DNA from 3 places in the Streptomyces sp. NPDC059906 genome. Region 2 is predicted to be linked to each of the others. Evidence: riboswitches for the same ligand, from Rfam matches in the RefSeq annotation. Region 2 holds a riboswitch; each other region holds the start of a gene.
What was found. A riboswitch is a leader RNA that binds a small molecule or an ion and turns the genes downstream of it on or off. The one in region 2 is predicted to bind thiamine pyrophosphate.
Positions count from the first base shown of each region.

Region 1: it holds a riboswitch for thiamine pyrophosphate, as region 2 does, so the genes downstream of both, thiO (glycine oxidase ThiO) here and ACFV9J_RS33810 (thiamine ABC transporter substrate binding subunit) in region 2, are expected to answer to the same signal.
Region 3: it holds a riboswitch for thiamine pyrophosphate, as region 2 does, so the genes downstream of both, thiC (phosphomethylpyrimidine synthase ThiC) here and ACFV9J_RS33810 (thiamine ABC transporter substrate binding subunit) in region 2, are expected to answer to the same signal.

Region 1 is NZ_JBHWKU010000004.1:66,333-71,489, forward strand. It holds gene ACFV9J_RS08000 (thiazole synthase) at 1-317, opposite strand, end outside; gene thiS (sulfur carrier protein ThiS) at 320-520, opposite strand; gene thiO (glycine oxidase ThiO) at 526-1,758, opposite strand; TPP riboswitch at 1,756-1,867, opposite strand; gene ACFV9J_RS08015 (NAD(P)/FAD-dependent oxidoreductase) at 2,115-3,317, shown strand; gene ACFV9J_RS08020 (Rv2175c family DNA-binding protein) at 3,359-3,724, shown strand; gene thiE (thiamine phosphate synthase) at 3,881-4,552, shown strand; gene metF (methylenetetrahydrofolate reductase [NAD(P)H]) at 4,691-5,157, shown strand, end outside.
Region 2 is NZ_JBHWKU010000033.1:57,313-62,469, reverse strand. It holds gene fxsT (FxSxx-COOH system tetratricopeptide repeat protein) at 1-1,150, opposite strand, end outside; gene rlmN (23S rRNA (adenine(2503)-C(2))-methyltransferase RlmN) at 1,295-2,401, shown strand; TPP riboswitch at 2,422-2,527, shown strand; gene ACFV9J_RS33810 (thiamine ABC transporter substrate binding subunit) at 2,682-3,728, shown strand; gene ACFV9J_RS33805 (ABC transporter permease) at 3,704-5,157, shown strand, end outside.
Region 3 is NZ_JBHWKU010000022.1:52,607-57,763, forward strand. It holds gene thiC (phosphomethylpyrimidine synthase ThiC) at 12-1,832, opposite strand; TPP riboswitch at 1,825-2,014, opposite strand; gene ACFV9J_RS28220 (YibE/F family protein) at 2,086-3,681, shown strand; gene ACFV9J_RS28225 (SsgA family sporulation/cell division regulator) at 3,731-4,168, opposite strand; gene ACFV9J_RS28230 (IclR family transcriptional regulator) at 4,269-4,994, opposite strand.

The sequences.
Region 1 (5,157 bases), on a different contig from region 2:
CGCTCGTCGGCGATGACCTCCAGCTTGACCAGGTCCGTGCCGAGCGCCTCGCGCGCGAGGCGGGCGGTGAGCACCGCCTCCCCGGCGGTGAAGCAGCCGGCCGTGTTCGGCAGCACCCGGATGCCGAGCCGCTCCAGCACGGACAGCACCGAGCCGTGCACCGAGGCGTTGACCCGCCGCATCGCGACGGTCGTCAGCTCCGTCCCGGAGGCCACCAGCGTGCGCTCCAGCACGTCCAGGCTGGGCGCCCCGCCCGTACCCATGATCAGGCGGGACGCGTACGTCGTACCGCCGAGGACGAAGGGATCGTCGGCCATGGTCAGCCTCCTTGGACGGCGGTGAGGATCTCGACACGGTCGCCGTCGGCCAGCGCGGTGGCGGACCACCGCGCCCGCGGGACGACGGTCTCGTTCAGGGCGGCGGCCACTCCGGACGGGGCCGCGGTGAGCGCGCGCACCAGCGCGTCCAGGGCGGTGCCGGGAGCCACCTCGCGCGGCTCGCCGTTGACGGAGACGGTCACGTGACTCATACGGGCTGCTCCGAGAGTTCCGAGCGGGCCGGGATTCCCGGCAGTGCGGGGGCGGCGTCGAAGCGCCGGGGCGTGAAGGGGCGGGCCTCCTCCGGCAGCTCCCCGGTGGTCAGGGCGTGTGCCATGACGTCGCCGGTGACGGGGGTGAGCAGGACGCCGTTGCGGTGGTGACCGGTGGCCAGCAGCAGGCCGTCCAGCGCGGTCGGGCCGAGCAGCGGGGCGTTGTCCGGGGAGCCGGGACGCAGACCCGCGCGGGTCTCCGTCAGCGGCAGCTCCGTGATGCCGGGCACCAGCTCGTGCGCGTCGCGCAGCAGTTCGTAGACGCCGCCCGCGGTGACCGTCGTGTCCCAGCCCAGCTCCTCGCTGGTGGCGCCGACGACCAGCTCGCCGCTCTCCCGGGGCACCAGGTAGACGTGGTTGCCGCGCACCACGGCGCGCACGGTCCGGTTCAGCAGCGGCCCCGGCGTCCGCGGCATGGCCAGCCGCAGCACCTGCCCCTTTACCGGCCGCACCGGCGGCAGCACGGCCTCCGGCACGCCCCCGAGCCGCCCGCTCAGGCTGCCCCCGGCCAGCACCACCTGCCCGGCCTCCAGGGCGGTGCCGTCGGCGCCGACGACGCCCGTGGCCCGGTCCCCGCGCCCGACGGTGAGCCGCTCGGCCCACACGCGGTGGAAGACCACGCCCGCGTCTTCGCAGGCGGCCACCAGCGCGTGGGCGAGGCGGCGGGGGTCGATCTGGTGGTCGCCGTCCACCCGGAGCCCCCCGCGCACGCCCGGCGCGAGCATCGGCTCCAGGCGTCGGCACTCGCGCCCCGACAGCCACTCGGACTCCAGGCCGGAGCGCTGCTGGAGCGCGTGCAGTTCGCGCAGGTGGGCGCGGTCGTCGGCGTCCAGCGCGACGGCGAGTGTGCCGCAGCGCCGGTGGCCGAGGTCGTGGCCGGTCAGCTCGGTCAGCTCGGCCGCGAACTCCGGGTAGCGGCGGGCCGAGGCGAGGTTCAGCGCGAGCAGCGTCTCCTCGCCGTAGTGCAGCTCCGTGACGGCGGCCAGCATCCCGGCCGCCACCTGGGCCGCCCCGCCGCCCGGCTCGGGGTCCACGAGGGCGGTGACCAGCCCGCGCCGCGCGGCCCGCCAGGCGGTGACGAGCCCGATGATCCCGCCGCCGACGACGAGCACGTCGGGCGTACGGGACGTACGAGGTGTGTGCGCAGGCGTGTGTGTTGGAGACGACATGGGCGTCCAGCCCCTCCCTTCGCCGGCATGACCCGGATCAGGTTCGTACGGTCGGAGGCCGCCAGCCTCCCTCTCAGCCCGGTGCGTCCGGGCTCCCGCGAGTGCCTTGCGTCGGCCACCCTAGCCCGCCGGGCGGCGCACTCGTAAGGGAGCCCCCGCGGCCGGGGCGCCGCCGGGCGGCCCACGGCGTACGGGCACCGACCGGCGAAACGCCGGGTGTCTATGGTGATCGGGTGAGCGAGCAGACGCGGGAACGCGAACGGGACCAACGCGAACGGGACCAACGCGAACGGGACCGACGGGGACGGCGGCCGGCGGCGGACGCGGAGCGCCGTGTGGTCGTGGTGGGCGCCGGGATGGCGGGCGTGCAGACCGCGGTCGCCCTGCGGGAACAGGGTTTCACCGGCCCGGTGACCCTGATCGGCGCGGAGCTGCACCAGCCGTACGACCGGCCCCCGCTGTCCAAGGCCGTCCTGCTCGGCACCGCCGAGGGCTCCGCCTTCGACGTCGACTTCGAGGCCCTCGGCATCACCCTGCGGCTGGGCTGCGAGGCCCTGGGCGTCCACCCCGCGGAGCACGTCCTGGACACCTCCGAGGGGCCGGTGCCCTACGACGTCCTCGTCCTGGCGACCGGCGCCGAACCGGTCCGGCTCCCCGGCGCGGAGGGCGTGCCCGGCGTGCACCTGCTGCGCACCCTGGACGACGCGGAACGGCTGCGCCCGGTGCTCGCCCGCCAGCACGACGTCGTGGTCGTCGGCGCGGGCTGGATCGGCGCCGAGTTCGCCACCGCCGCGCGCGAGGCGGGCTGCGCGGTGACCGTGGTGGAGGCCGCCGACCGGCCGCTGGCCGACGCGCTGCCCGCCGAGGTCGCCGCGCCGATGACCGCCTGGTACGCCGACGCGGGCGCCGAACTGCGCACCCGCGCGCGCGTGGAGCGCGTCGAGGCGGGCGGCCCGGGCGAGCCCGGCCGGGTCGTCCTCGACGACGGCACCCGGCTGCCCGCCGACGCGGTCGTCGTCGGCATCGGCGCCCGCCCGGCCACCGGCTGGCTCGCCGGGTCCGGCATCGCCCTCGGCGCGCACGGCGAGGTCCTGGCCGACGACCGCCTGCGCACCTGCGCGCCGGACGTCCACGCGGTCGGCGACTGCGCCTCCTTCCCCTCCGCGCGCTACGGCGAGCGGCTGCTGGTGCACCACTGGGACAACGCCCTCCAGGGCCCGCGCACGGTCGCCGCCGACATCGTCGGCACCCCGGGCGGCGAGACCCCGGCGGCCTACGACCCGGTGCCCTACTTCTGGTCCGAGCAGTTCGGCCGCTTCGTCCAGTACGCCGGTCACCACACCGCCGCCGACACCACCCTGTGGCGCGGCGACCCCGCGAGCCCGGCGTGGACGGTCTGCTGGCTGCGCGAGGGCCGGCTGATCGCCCTGCTCGCGGTGGGCCGCCCCCGCGACCTGGCACAGGGCAGGCGCCTGATCCAGGCGGGTACGCCGATGGACCCGGACCTGCTGGCCGACCCGGCGAAGCCGTTGAAGGCGGCGACGGCGGCCACGGCGTAGCCAGGTTTCCGAGTGTCAGTGCCAGGTGGCAGGCTGGAGGCGTGACCGAGATTGACGCAAAGACCGATGCTCTCGTGCCCGCCTGGCTCACCGTTCCCGACATCGCCGAGATGCTCGGCGTCGAGGTGACCCGGGTACGCCAGCTGATCAAGGAGGGCCAGCTCATCGCCGTGCGCCGCGGTGAGAACCGCGCGCTGCACATCCCCGCGGCCTTCATCGACGAGGACAAGGTCGTCAAGGGCCTGGTCGGGACCCTGACGCTGCTGCGGGACGACGGCTTCACGGCCGAGGAGATGCTGGAGTGGCTCTTCACGCCCGACCCGAGCCTGCCCGGCACCCCCGCCCAGGCGCTGAGTGAGAATCGCGGTACGGAGGTGAAGCGCCGCGCCCAGGCGCTCGCCGTCTGACCGGCATCGCCGATCCGCCACACCGCCCGGCGTGCGGGCCGCGCACGCCGGGCGCCGTGCCCGTACGCCACCATGGCGGGGCCCGTCGTGGGCCCGTGCCACCATCGCGGGGCCCGTCGCGGGCCCACGCAACCGAAGAACCGGGGGGACACCCGCATGCCCGACACCGCCCCGACCGCCGCCCGCGCCCGGCTCGCCGACGCCCGGCTCTACCTGTGCACGGACGCCCGCCGGAGCCAGGGCGACCTGCCCGAGTTCCTGGACGCCGTGCTCGCCGGCGGCGTCGACATCGTGCAGCTGCGGGACAAGGGAATGGAGGCGGCGGAGGAGCTGGAGCACCTGGCGGTCTTCGCCGACGCCTGCGCCCGCCACGGAAAGCTCCTCGCGGTCAACGACCGCGCGGACGTCGCGCACGCGGCCCGCGCCGACGTGCTGCACCTCGGCCAGGGCGACCTGCCGGTGCCCGCCGCCCGCGCCATCGTCGGCGACGACGTGCTGATCGGCCGCTCCACGCACGCCGAGTCCGAGGCCGCCGCCGCCGCGTCCCAGGAGGGCGTGGACTACTTCTGCACCGGCCCGTGCTGGCCGACCCCCACCAAGCCCGGCCGCCACGCACCCGGCCTCGACCTGGTCCGCCGCACGGCGGCGCCGGGCACCGACCGCCCCTGGTTCGCGATCGGCGGCATCGACCTGGGCAACCTGGACGAGGTGCTGGAGGCGGGCGCCCGGCGCGTGGTCGTCGTCCGCGCGATCACCGCCGCCGAGGACCCGGGCGCGGCGGCGGCCGAGTTCGCCGAGCGGCTGCGGCAGGCACCGGCCCAGGGGTAGCCGCACAGCGTCACCGACGTCGTCGCGGGCCGGCGTCTCCGGCGGGCAGGTGTCCAAAGGGTGGACAACAACTCGACAATGTGGACAAAAGTCCCGCATCCGGTTGGGTGGCCGCCGCACCCTGGCTAACCTGCCCATATGGCCCTCGGAACCGCAAGCACGAGGACGGACCGCGCCCGCACGGTGCGTGACATCCTCGCCACCGGCAAGACGACGTACTCGTTCGAGTTCTCGGCGCCGAAGACGCCCAAGGGCGAGAAGAACCTCTGGAGCGCGCTGCGGCGGGTCGAGGCCGTGGCCCCGGACTTCGTCTCCGTGACCTACGGCGCCGGCGGCTCCACGCGCGCGGGCACGGTCCGCGAGACCCAGCAGATCGTCGCCGACACCACGCTGACCCCGGTGGCCCACCTCACCGCCGTCGACCACTCCGTCGCCGAGCTGCGCAACATCATCGGCCAGTACGCCGACGCCGGGATCCGCAACATGCTGGCCGTGCGCGGCGACCCGCCCGGCGACCCGAACGCCGACTGGATCGCGCACCCCGAGGGCCTGACGTACGCGGCCGAACTGGTCAGGCTCATCAAGGAGTCGGGCGACTTCTGCGT
Region 2 (5,157 bases):
CGTTGGCGATGACGCCGGCGGCCTGGGCGAGGGCGAGCGGGAGGTCGCCGAGGTCCGCCGCGAGGGTGTCGGCCTGCTCGTCGTCCATGCTGCCGACCCGGCCCTGCAGATAGGTGAGGGAGTCGGTGCGGGCGAAGACGTTCAGGGGCGTGGCCCGGGCGGTGCCGGCCCAGTTCGGGTTGCGTGAGGTGATCAGGGTGTGGCCGGGGCCTTGGGCGAGCCAGGGCTCCACCTGGGCGGGGTCCTCGGCGTTGTCCAGGATGAGCAGCCAGCGCTCGCGGGTGCCGAGGTGGGAGAGCAGGGCGCGGGCGTTGGCCTCGGCGCCGGCGTCGGGCTTGGCGAGCCCCAGGCGGTTGGCGAGTTCGGTGTAGTGGACGGGGATCTCGTCGGGTTGGTCGGCGTCGATCCACCACACGACGTCGTACTGGTCGGCGAAGCGGTGGGCGTACTCCAGGGCGAGCTGGGTCTTGCCGACCCCGCCCATACCGTGCAGGGCCTGGGGTACGGCCTTGCTCTCCTTCAGGAGGCTTTCCCGCAGGCGGGCGATCTCCGTCTCGCGGCCGGCGAAGTCGGGGTTGCGCCGTCGTACGCTCCACACCTGGGGCTGCTCGGTGCTTCCGGGCAGCCGTGGCTTGCTCCGGCCCGCTGCCGGGACGACGGCGCCTGCTGCTGGGACGGTGCCCGCTGCCTGGAGGGTGCCCGCTGCCGGGGCGGTGCCGGGAAAGGGCGGGGGAGCGGAGGGACGGCTGCCGCTGTTGACGGCCTCGCGCAGTGCGGTCAGGGCCGCGGTTTCATCCAGACCGTGGAGGTTCTTGCGCAGCTTGGCGGCCAGAACGCGGGGAAGGTCACTGGTGGTGAGGGGTTCCAGAGCAAGGGGGATGAGGCGGTCGCGGTGGGCGACGGCGGCGGTCCACTCCTCGGTGGTCCAGCGTTCGTCCTCGAAGTAGGACGTGGAGAACAGGGCGATCACCGCGTCGGCGCGTGTGAGCGCCTCGTCCATGCGCTGGACCAGGTTGTCCCCCGTGCGCCAGTCCCAGATGTCCAGGATGACCCGGTGACCGGCCTCCTCCAGGTACCAGCCGACCCACTCGGCCCAGGCCCGGTCGGTGCCCGCGTAGCTGATGAAGAACTGCTGGGCGTGATCGGTCACCCTTGCCCCCGTCCCCTAGGTGCCATGCGGGACCATGATTCCGCGTATGACCTGGGGCGGGTAGCGAAAGGGCGAAATCGCCGCCCGGAGCGGACGCCGGCACCCGCAGGGGCACCCGAGTGGATCTGCGACACTGGGAAGGCCATGCCTAAGCCCGGAGAACTCACATTCGTCGCGCCGCGCGGAGTCAAGAAGCCGCCGCGGCACCTTGCCGACCTCACGCCTGCCGAGCGCAAGGAGGCTGTCGCCGCGATCGGTGAGAAGCCGTTCCGTGCGAAGCAGCTCTCGCAGCACTACTTCGCGCGGTACGCGCACGCCCCCGAGCAGTGGACCGACATCCCCGCCGGTTCGCGCGAGGGGCTGCGGGAAGCGTTGCTGCCCGAGCTGATGACGGTCGTGCGGCACCTGTCGACCGACCAGGGGACCACGCGCAAGACGCTGTGGAAGCTGTTCGACGGGACGCTCGTCGAGTCGGTGCTCATGCGCTACCCGGACCGGGTGACCATGTGCATCAGCTCCCAGGCGGGCTGCGGGATGAACTGCCCGTTCTGCGCCACCGGCCAGGCCGGCCTGGACCGCAACCTGTCGACCGCCGAGATCGTGCACCAGATCGTCGACGGCATGCGGGCGCTCAGGGACGGCGAGGTCCCGGGAGGCCCCGCGCGGCTCAGCAACATCGTGTTCATGGGCATGGGCGAGCCCCTCGCCAACTACAACCGGGTCGTGGGCGCCATCCGCCGGCTCACCGACCCCGAGCCCGACGGGCTGGGGCTCTCCCAGCGCGGCATCACCGTCTCCACGGTCGGTCTCGTCCCCGCGATCCACCGCTTCACCGGCGAGGGCTTCAAGTGCCGCCTCGCCATCTCGCTGCACGCCCCCGACGACGAGCTGCGCGACACCCTCGTCCCCGTCAACACGCGGTGGAAGGTGCGCGAGGTGCTGGACTCCGGGTTCGAGTACGCGGCGAAGTCCGGGCGCCGGCTGTCCATCGAGTACGCCCTGATCCGCGACATCAACGACCAGGCCTGGCGCGGCGACCGGCTCGGGCGGCTGCTCAAGGGCAGGCCCGTGCACGTCAACCTGATCCCGCTCAACCCGACGCCCGGCTCCAAGTGGACCGCGTCCCGGCCCGAGGACGAGAAGGCGTTCGTGGAGGCGATCGCGGCGCACGGTGTGCCGGTGACGATCCGGGACACCCGTGGGCAGGAGATCGACGGGGCGTGTGGTCAGCTCGCCGCGAGCGAGAGGTAACCTGACCGGCGTACATCTTCATATTCCGACAGGGGAGCGCCACAGCGCTGAGAGTGCGGCACCGGCCGCAGACCCTCCGAACCTGGCCCAGGTCATTCTGGGTAGGGAGATCGGTCACCACTCGAGCTGTTGCGCCCTGCCCGGGACCCTCGCCAGGGGTTCCGGGCGGGGCCGCGTCTTCTCCTGGTCACCCAGGAGGAATTCAGTGAGCATCACCAAGAAGGGCGTCACCAAGAAGGGCATCACCAAGAAGGTCGGTGTCCTGGCCGTCGGGCTGGGCATGGTCGGCGGCCTGGCCGCCTGCGGCTCCTCGTCCGACGACGGCGGCTCCGGCGGCTCCGGCGGCTCCAAGACCGTGACGCTGGTCAGCCACGATTCGTGGGCCGTGTCGAAGGACGTGATCGCCGCCTTCGAGAAGAACTCCGGCTACAAGGTCAAGGTCCTGGAGGACGGCGACGCCGGACAGGCCGTCAACAAGGCCATCCTCACCAAGGACAACCCGCAGGGCGACGTCTTCTTCGGCGTCGACAACACCCTGCTCTCCCGCGCCCTCGACAACGGCCTGTTCCAGCCGTACGAGGCCAAGGGCTCCGACCTCGTCCTGCCCGAGTACCGGGCCGACCGGGACGAGCACCGGGTCACGCCCGTCGACACCGGCGACATCTGCGTCAACTACGACAAGGCGTACTTCGGCGAGCACGGGCTGACCCCGCCCAAGACCCTCGACGACCTGGTCAAGCCCGAGTACAAGGACCTGCTCGTCACCGAGAACGCGGGCAGCTCCTCGCCCGGCCTCGGCTTCCTGCTCGGTACCGCTGCCAAGTACGGGGACGACGGCTGGGAGGGCTACTGGAAGAAGCTCAAGTCGAACGGCGTCAAGGTCGTCGACAGCTGGGAGCAGGCGTACAACGAGGAGTTCTCCGGCTCGGCCGGCGGGAAGAAGGCCAAGGGCGACCGTCCGCTCGTCGTGTCCTACGCCTCCTCCCCGCCCGCCGAGGTCGTCTACGCCGACCCGCAGCCGGACACCGCCCCCACGGGCGTCGCCGACGGCACCTGCTTCCGGCAGGTCGAGTACGCGGGTCTGCTCAGCAACGCGAAGAACCCCGAGGGCGGCAAGGCGCTCCTCGACTTCCTGCTGAGCGAGTCCTTCCAGGAGGACATGCCGCTGAACATGTTCGTCTACCCGGTGCGGGAGGGCGCGCAGGTCCCCGAGGTGTTCTCGAAGTTCGGGCCGAAGGCGAAGGACCCGCAGACCCTCGACCCGGCGAAGATCGCCGACAACCGCGACCAGTGGGTCAAGTCGTGGACCTCGCTCGTACTGAAGTGAGCCGCGAAGGGACGCGGCCGGTGAAGCAGGCGGTGCGGCCGGCCCGGACCGCCCGCGGGAGCGCGGCCCGGCTCGGCCTCATGGCCGTGCCCGTCGCGTTCTTCGCGGTGTTCTTCGCCTACCCCGTCGCCGCCATCGTCGCCCGCGGCCTGAAGATCGACGGGGTGTGGCAGCTCGGGCGGATCGGGGACGTGCTCGCACAGCCGGACGTGCGGCACGTGCTGTGGTTCACCACCTGGCAGGCGCTGGCGTCCACCGGGCTCACGCTGCTCGTCGCGCTGCCCGGCGCGTACGTCTTCGCCCGCTTCGACTTCCCCGGCAAACAGGTTCTGCGGGCGGTGGTGACCGTGCCGTTCGTGCTGCCGACGGTCGTCGTCGGTACGGCGTTCCTGGCGCTGGTGGGGCGCGGCGGGCTGTTCGACGAGCTGTGGGGTCTGCGCCTGGACACCACGGTGTGGGCGATCCTCCTCGCGCACGTCTTCTTCAACTACGCCGTCGTCGTCCGCACCGTCGGCGGTCTGTGGTCGCAGCTGGACCCGCGGCAGGAGGAGGCCGCCCGGATGCTCGGCGCCTCGCGGACACGGGCCTGGCGGCAGGTCACCCTGCCCGCGCTGGCGCCCGCCGTGGCCGCCGCCGCGCTGATGGTCTTCCTGTTCACCTTCACCTCCTTCGGCGTCGTCCAGATCCTCGGCGGGCCCGCCTTCTCCACCCTGGAGGTGGAGATCTACCGCCAGACCTCGCAGGTCTTCGACCTGTCCACGGCCGCCGTCCTGACGCTGATCCAATTCGCGGCGGTCGTCGCCGTCCTCGCCGTGCACGCCTGGACGGTGCGGCGGCGGGAGACGGCGCTGCGGCTCGTGGACGCGGCCACGACCGCGCGCCGGCCGCGCGGAGCCGGACAGTGGGCGCTGCTCGCCGGCGTCCTGGGCGTCATCGCCGTCCTGCTGGTGCTGCCGCTGGCGGTACTGGTCCAGCGGTCGCTGGGGGCGTCCGGCTTCGGCTACTACCGGGCGCTGACCCGAGAGGACGGCGGCGCCTTCCTCGTCCCGCCGATCGAGGCGATCGGCAACTCCCTCCAGTACGCCGTCGCCGCCACCGCCATCGCCGTGGTGATCGGCGCGCTGGCCGCGACCGCGCTCACCCGGCGCGACGCGGGCCGTTTCGTGCGCGGGTTCGACGCGCTGCTGATGCTGCCGCTCGGGGTGTCGGCCGTGACGGTCGGGTTCGGGTTCCTGATCGCGCTGGACGAGCCCCCGCTGGACCTCAGGTCCTCCTGGATCCTGGTGCCGCTCGCACAGGCACTGGTGGGCGTCCCGTTCGTCGTACGGACCATGCTGCCGGTGCTGCGGGCGGTGGACGGGCGGTTGCGGGAGGCGGCCGCGGTGCTGGGCGCGTCGCCGTGGCGGGTCTGGCGCGAGGTGGACCTGCC
Region 3 (5,157 bases), on a different contig from region 2:
CGCCGGTTCGCTCAGTCCGCGATCGGCAGGTACACCCGGTTGCCCGCCGCCGCGAACTCCTTCGACTTCCGCGCCATGCCCTCCTCGATCTCGCCCTTGCTGCCCCCGTGCTCCCGGCGAATGTCCTGCGAGATCTTCATCGAGCAGAACTTGGGCCCGCACATGGAGCAGAAGTGGGCCGTCTTGGCGGGCTCGGCCGGCAGTGTCTCGTCGTGGAACTCCCGTGCCGTGTCGGGGTCGAGGGCCAGGTTGAACTGGTCCTCCCACCGGAACTCGAACCGGGCGTCGGACAGCGCGTCGTCCCACTCCTGTGCACCTGGGTGACCCTTGGCGAGGTCGGCGGCATGGGCGGCGATCTTGTAGGTGATGACGCCGGTCTTGACGTCGTCACGGTTGGGCAGGCCCAGGTGTTCCTTGGGCGTGACATAGCAGAGCATGGCCGTGCCCCACCAGGCGATCATCGCGGCACCGATGCCGGAGGTGATGTGGTCGTACGCCGGCGCGACGTCCGTCGTCAGCGGGCCGAGCGTATAGAACGGAGCTTCATCGCAGATCTCCTGCTGAAGGTCGATGTTCTCCTTGATCTTGTGCATCGGGACATGTCCCGGGCCCTCGATCATGGTCTGTACGTTGCAACGCTTGGCGATCCGGTTGAGTTCCCCGAGCGTGCGCAGCTCGGCGAACTGCGCCTCGTCGTTGGCGTCCGCGATCGACCCCGGACGCAGGCCGTCGCCGAGGGAGTAGGTGACGTCGTAGGCGGCGAGGATCTCGCAGAGTTCCTCGAAGTTCTCGTACAGGAACGACTCCTTGTGGTGCGCCAGGCACCACGCCGCCATGATCGAGCCGCCGCGCGAGACGATGCCCGTCTTGCGGTTCGCGGTGAGGGGTACGTACGGCAGGCGCACGCCCGCGTGGACCGTCATGTAGTCCACGCCCTGCTCCGCCTGTTCGATGACGGTGTCCTTGTAGATCTCCCAGGTCAGCTCCTCGGCGCGGCCGTCGACCTTCTCCAGGGCCTGGTAGAGCGGCACGGTTCCGATGGGAACGGGGGAGTTGCGCAGGACCCACTCGCGGGTGGTGTGGATGTTGCGGCCGGTGGAGAGGTCCATGACCGTGTCGGCACCCCACCGGGTCGCCCAGGTCATCTTGTCCACCTCCTCCTCGATGGAGGACGTCACCGCCGAGTTGCCGATGTTGGCGTTGACCTTCACCAGGAACCGCTTGCCGATGATCATCGGCTCGATCTCGGGGTGGTTGACGTTGGCGGGCAGCACGGCACGTCCCGCGGCGATCTCCTCGCGGACCACCTCCGGGGAGACGTTCTCCCGGACGGCCACGTACTCCATCTCCGGGGTGATCTCGCCCCGTCGCGCATAGGCGAGCTGCGTGACCGCGTTGCCGTCCCGGCCCCGGCGCGGCTGGCGCGGGCGGCCGGGGAAGACGGCGTCGAGGTTGCGCAGGCCGCCGCGCGGCGAGGTGTGCTTGATTCCGTCGTCCTCGGGCCGGACGGGGCGGCCCGCGTACTCCTCGGTGTCGCCGCGGGCGATGATCCAGTTCTCCCGCAGCGGTGCGAGGCCCCTGCGGACATCGGTGTCGACGAGTGGATCGGTGTACGGGCCCGAGGTGTCGTACAGCGTGACCGACTGCCCGTTGGTGAGGTGCACCTGACGGACCGGCACCCGCAGATCGGGGCGTGAGCCCTCGACGTACGCCTTGTGCCAGCCGATGGACTTCCCGGCCTCCGTGTTCTCCGCGGTGTCCGTGTTCTCCGCGGTGTCCGCCTGGGCGGTGTTCTGCGTGGAGGCAGGCGTGCGTGCGTCCTTGATGGTCATGAGACCTACTCCCTACGCCGGCATTACCCGGTAACAGGTTCGGCGGTCGACGCAGCGGCTTCCGTCCGTCGACGCTTCGTGGGATACGTCACTCGACTTCGGTGACGTTTCCCGTGAAACATCGCTGGGACGGAGGTCAGCGCCCTCTCAGCCCGGTGCTCCGAGCTCCCGCGTGTACAAAGGTGCCCCCACGCTAGCGCCCATTCGGGCGCGGTGAACAGAGGGCCCCCCTCGTTCTTGCGATGATCGGGCGGTGACCACACCGCAGCCCCCCTCCTTTCCACCGCGTCGGCCCCGCCGCGGACCGAACGCCGAAGAGGGCGACGGCCGGGCGGCCGGCCACGTCCCCGGCGTCGCTGCCGAGACGAACGCCGGCAGACATGAGACGGGTTACGGACACGATGCGGACCACGGGCACGGCACGGGCGGAGGACACGACTCGGGCGGCGGACACGGTGCGAGCAGTGGGCACGATGCGGGTGGTGGGCACAGTGCGGGTGGTGGGCACGGTGCGGGTGGTGGGCACGGTGCGGGCAGCGGGCACGGGCACTCGCACGGGCACGGACCGGCGGCTCCCGTCTCCCGGCATCTGCGGAAGGTCATCGCCGCGATCCTGATCCCCTTCACCGCGGCCGTCCTGGTCGGGCTCGCGGTGCTGTGGCCGGGCGGCGCACCGCCGCACGAGCGCACCGGCGTCGGCTTCGACCGGCAGACGCAGCAGGCCACCGTCACCAAGGTGGTCGAACTGAGCTGCCAGTCCGTCAACGCCTCGGGCGGTGTCCCGACCGGCGACACATCCACCGCCGAGGGTTCCTCCGCGGTGCAGCAGGCGACGGGCGACTGCAAGCGGGCGACCATCCGCGTAGACACCGGCGACGACAAGGGCCGCACGTTCGAGGAGATCGTGCAGCCGGACCAGTCACGGCAGTTGCACGAGGGGCAGAAGGTGGTGGTCGCCTACGAGCCCTCCGCGCCGAAGGACCTGCAGTACTCGGTGACCGACATCAACCGCCGGCTCCCCCTGGCCCTGCTCGCCGGCATCTTCGCCCTCGCCGTCGTGGTCGTCGGACGGCTGCGCGGGCTCATGGCGCTGGTCTCGCTGGCCATCAGCTTCCTGCTCCTGAACTTCTTCATCCTGCCCGCCATCCTGCAGGGCTCGAACCCCCTGGTCGTGGCGGTGATCGGGTCCAGCGCCATCATGCTGATCGCGTTGTACCTGTGCCACGGGCTGTCGGCCCGCACATCCGTGGCGGTGCTCGGCACCCTGATCTCGCTGCTGCTGATCGGCGTGCTCGGGTCGCTCTTCATCGGCTGGGCCGCGCTCACCGGCAACACGGACGACAACACCGGCCTCATTCATGGCCTGTACCCGTCCATCGACATGAGCGGTCTGCTGCTCGCCGGGGTCATCATCGGTTCGCTCGGTGTCCTCGACGACGTGACGGTCACCCAGACGTCGGCGGTGTGGGAACTGCACGAGGCCAACCCGACGATGGGCTGGCGCGGCCTGTACCGCGCGGGCATCCGCATCGGCCGCGACCACATCGCGTCGGTGGTGAACACGCTCGTCCTCGCCTACGCGGGCGCTGCGCTGCCCCTGCTGCTGCTGTTCTCGATCGCGCAGAGCGGTGTGGGGACCGTCGCCAACAGCGAGCTGGTCGCGGAGGAGATCGTGCGGACGCTGGTCGGCTCGATCGGTCTGGTGGCCTCCGTGCCGGTCACCACCGCCCTCGCCGCCCTGGTCGTGTCGGCGGACCGGCCGGCCGGACGACCGGCCCAGGTGGCGACGGCGGGTGGCGGGGCCAGTGCCCCGGCCCGTGGCGGGCGGGGCCGTCGCCGCAAGCGCTGAGGCGTCCGGCGAAGCGTTACGCCAACGACCGCACGGCTGCCGGAACGGTTCAGCCCGCGCTCTGTTCCTCCGCCAGGATGCGGTCCAGGGCCTCGTCGAGGTGGCTGTCGAAGTCGGCGAGCGCGCCCTCCTGGCCCAGCGGCACCAGCTTGTCGGTGCGGTCGAGGAAGGCCACCAGGGGCGCGGCGGAGGAACGGAACAGTGCCTGGTCGCTGCCGACCTGAAGTCGGATCAGCACCTCGGCCAGCGGCTCGGGCTCCACCGGTGCGATGCGCACGTCTCCGTCGCCGCACGGCCGGCCCACCCCGTCGACCAGCAGCTCCCGGCCGAAGGCCCAGGTCACCGGCGCGTCTCCGGGCAGGTGAAAGGTCAGGCGTACGGCATAGGGATCCCGGGTCTCGTAGCGCAGCTCCACCGGGATGCGGAAAGAGAGCTCCTCGGACACGAGAAAGCTCATCATGACCTCTGCCTGTACGGACTCGCCCATTCGCCTACCCCGTCATTCGCCGTCGACTGTCCGGGAATCAAACCTCTAACACTGGTGGCATCTTGCTCAACGTACACACCAGATCACAAGGAGTGAGTTTTCAGATACTGATAGAGAGCGCGAGCGACCCCAGACGCCGCCCCACCTCGTGCTGCAACCGCTGAGCGGCGGGGAGCAAACGGTCCGCCTGGTGGAGGGGCAGTGAGATGGCCATCGTGGCGGCCGTGGTGCCTACGGTGATCGGGATCGCCGCGCAGACCGTCCCCAGCGCGTACTCCTGGCGCTCGGTCACCGGCGCCATCCGTCGCATGCGTTCCAGCCGCTTCAGGAGACTGTGGCCGTCACGCACCGTGTACGGCGTGAGGGGCTGCACCGGGTAGCGGTCCAGGTGGTCGCGGCGCGCGTCGTCGTCCAGCTGGGACAGCAGGCACTGCCCGATGGCGTGTGCGTGTCCCGTCTCCCGGAAGTCCGCCCATTCCTCGACCGCCGGAGTGCCCGGGGTGTCGGAGACGCACATGACCTCGATCTCGCCGTCCCGGTACATGGCGTAGTACACGGGGACGCCGATCGCGTCGCGCCAGCGCGCCATGGTGTCGACCACCGTGCTGCGACGTTTCTCCTCGGCCCCGCTGCTGCTCAGCCGCTCGGCGGCCGCACCGAGGAAGAACAGCCCCTTCTCCCGACGCAGATAGCCCTCGTGCACCAGGGTGCGCAGCAGGTGGTACGCCGTGGGCAGCGCCAGCCCCGTCTCGCGGGCCAGCTGTTTGGCGGGGGCTCCGTACTCGTGCTCCGCGACGCGTTCGAGCAGGCGCATCGCCCGCTGCACGGAGCCGATCAGAGTCGCGGACGGCGGGTCGGCCGAGGGCGGCGCGGGGGGTGTCCGAGACGTCGGGCAGGGCTGCACGGGAAGGGCGTGCAGCTGAGCGAATGCGGTGTCAGCCGTGGCCAAGGATCACTCCCGGAACGCGAGGTGGCAGCCCGTGCGGTGA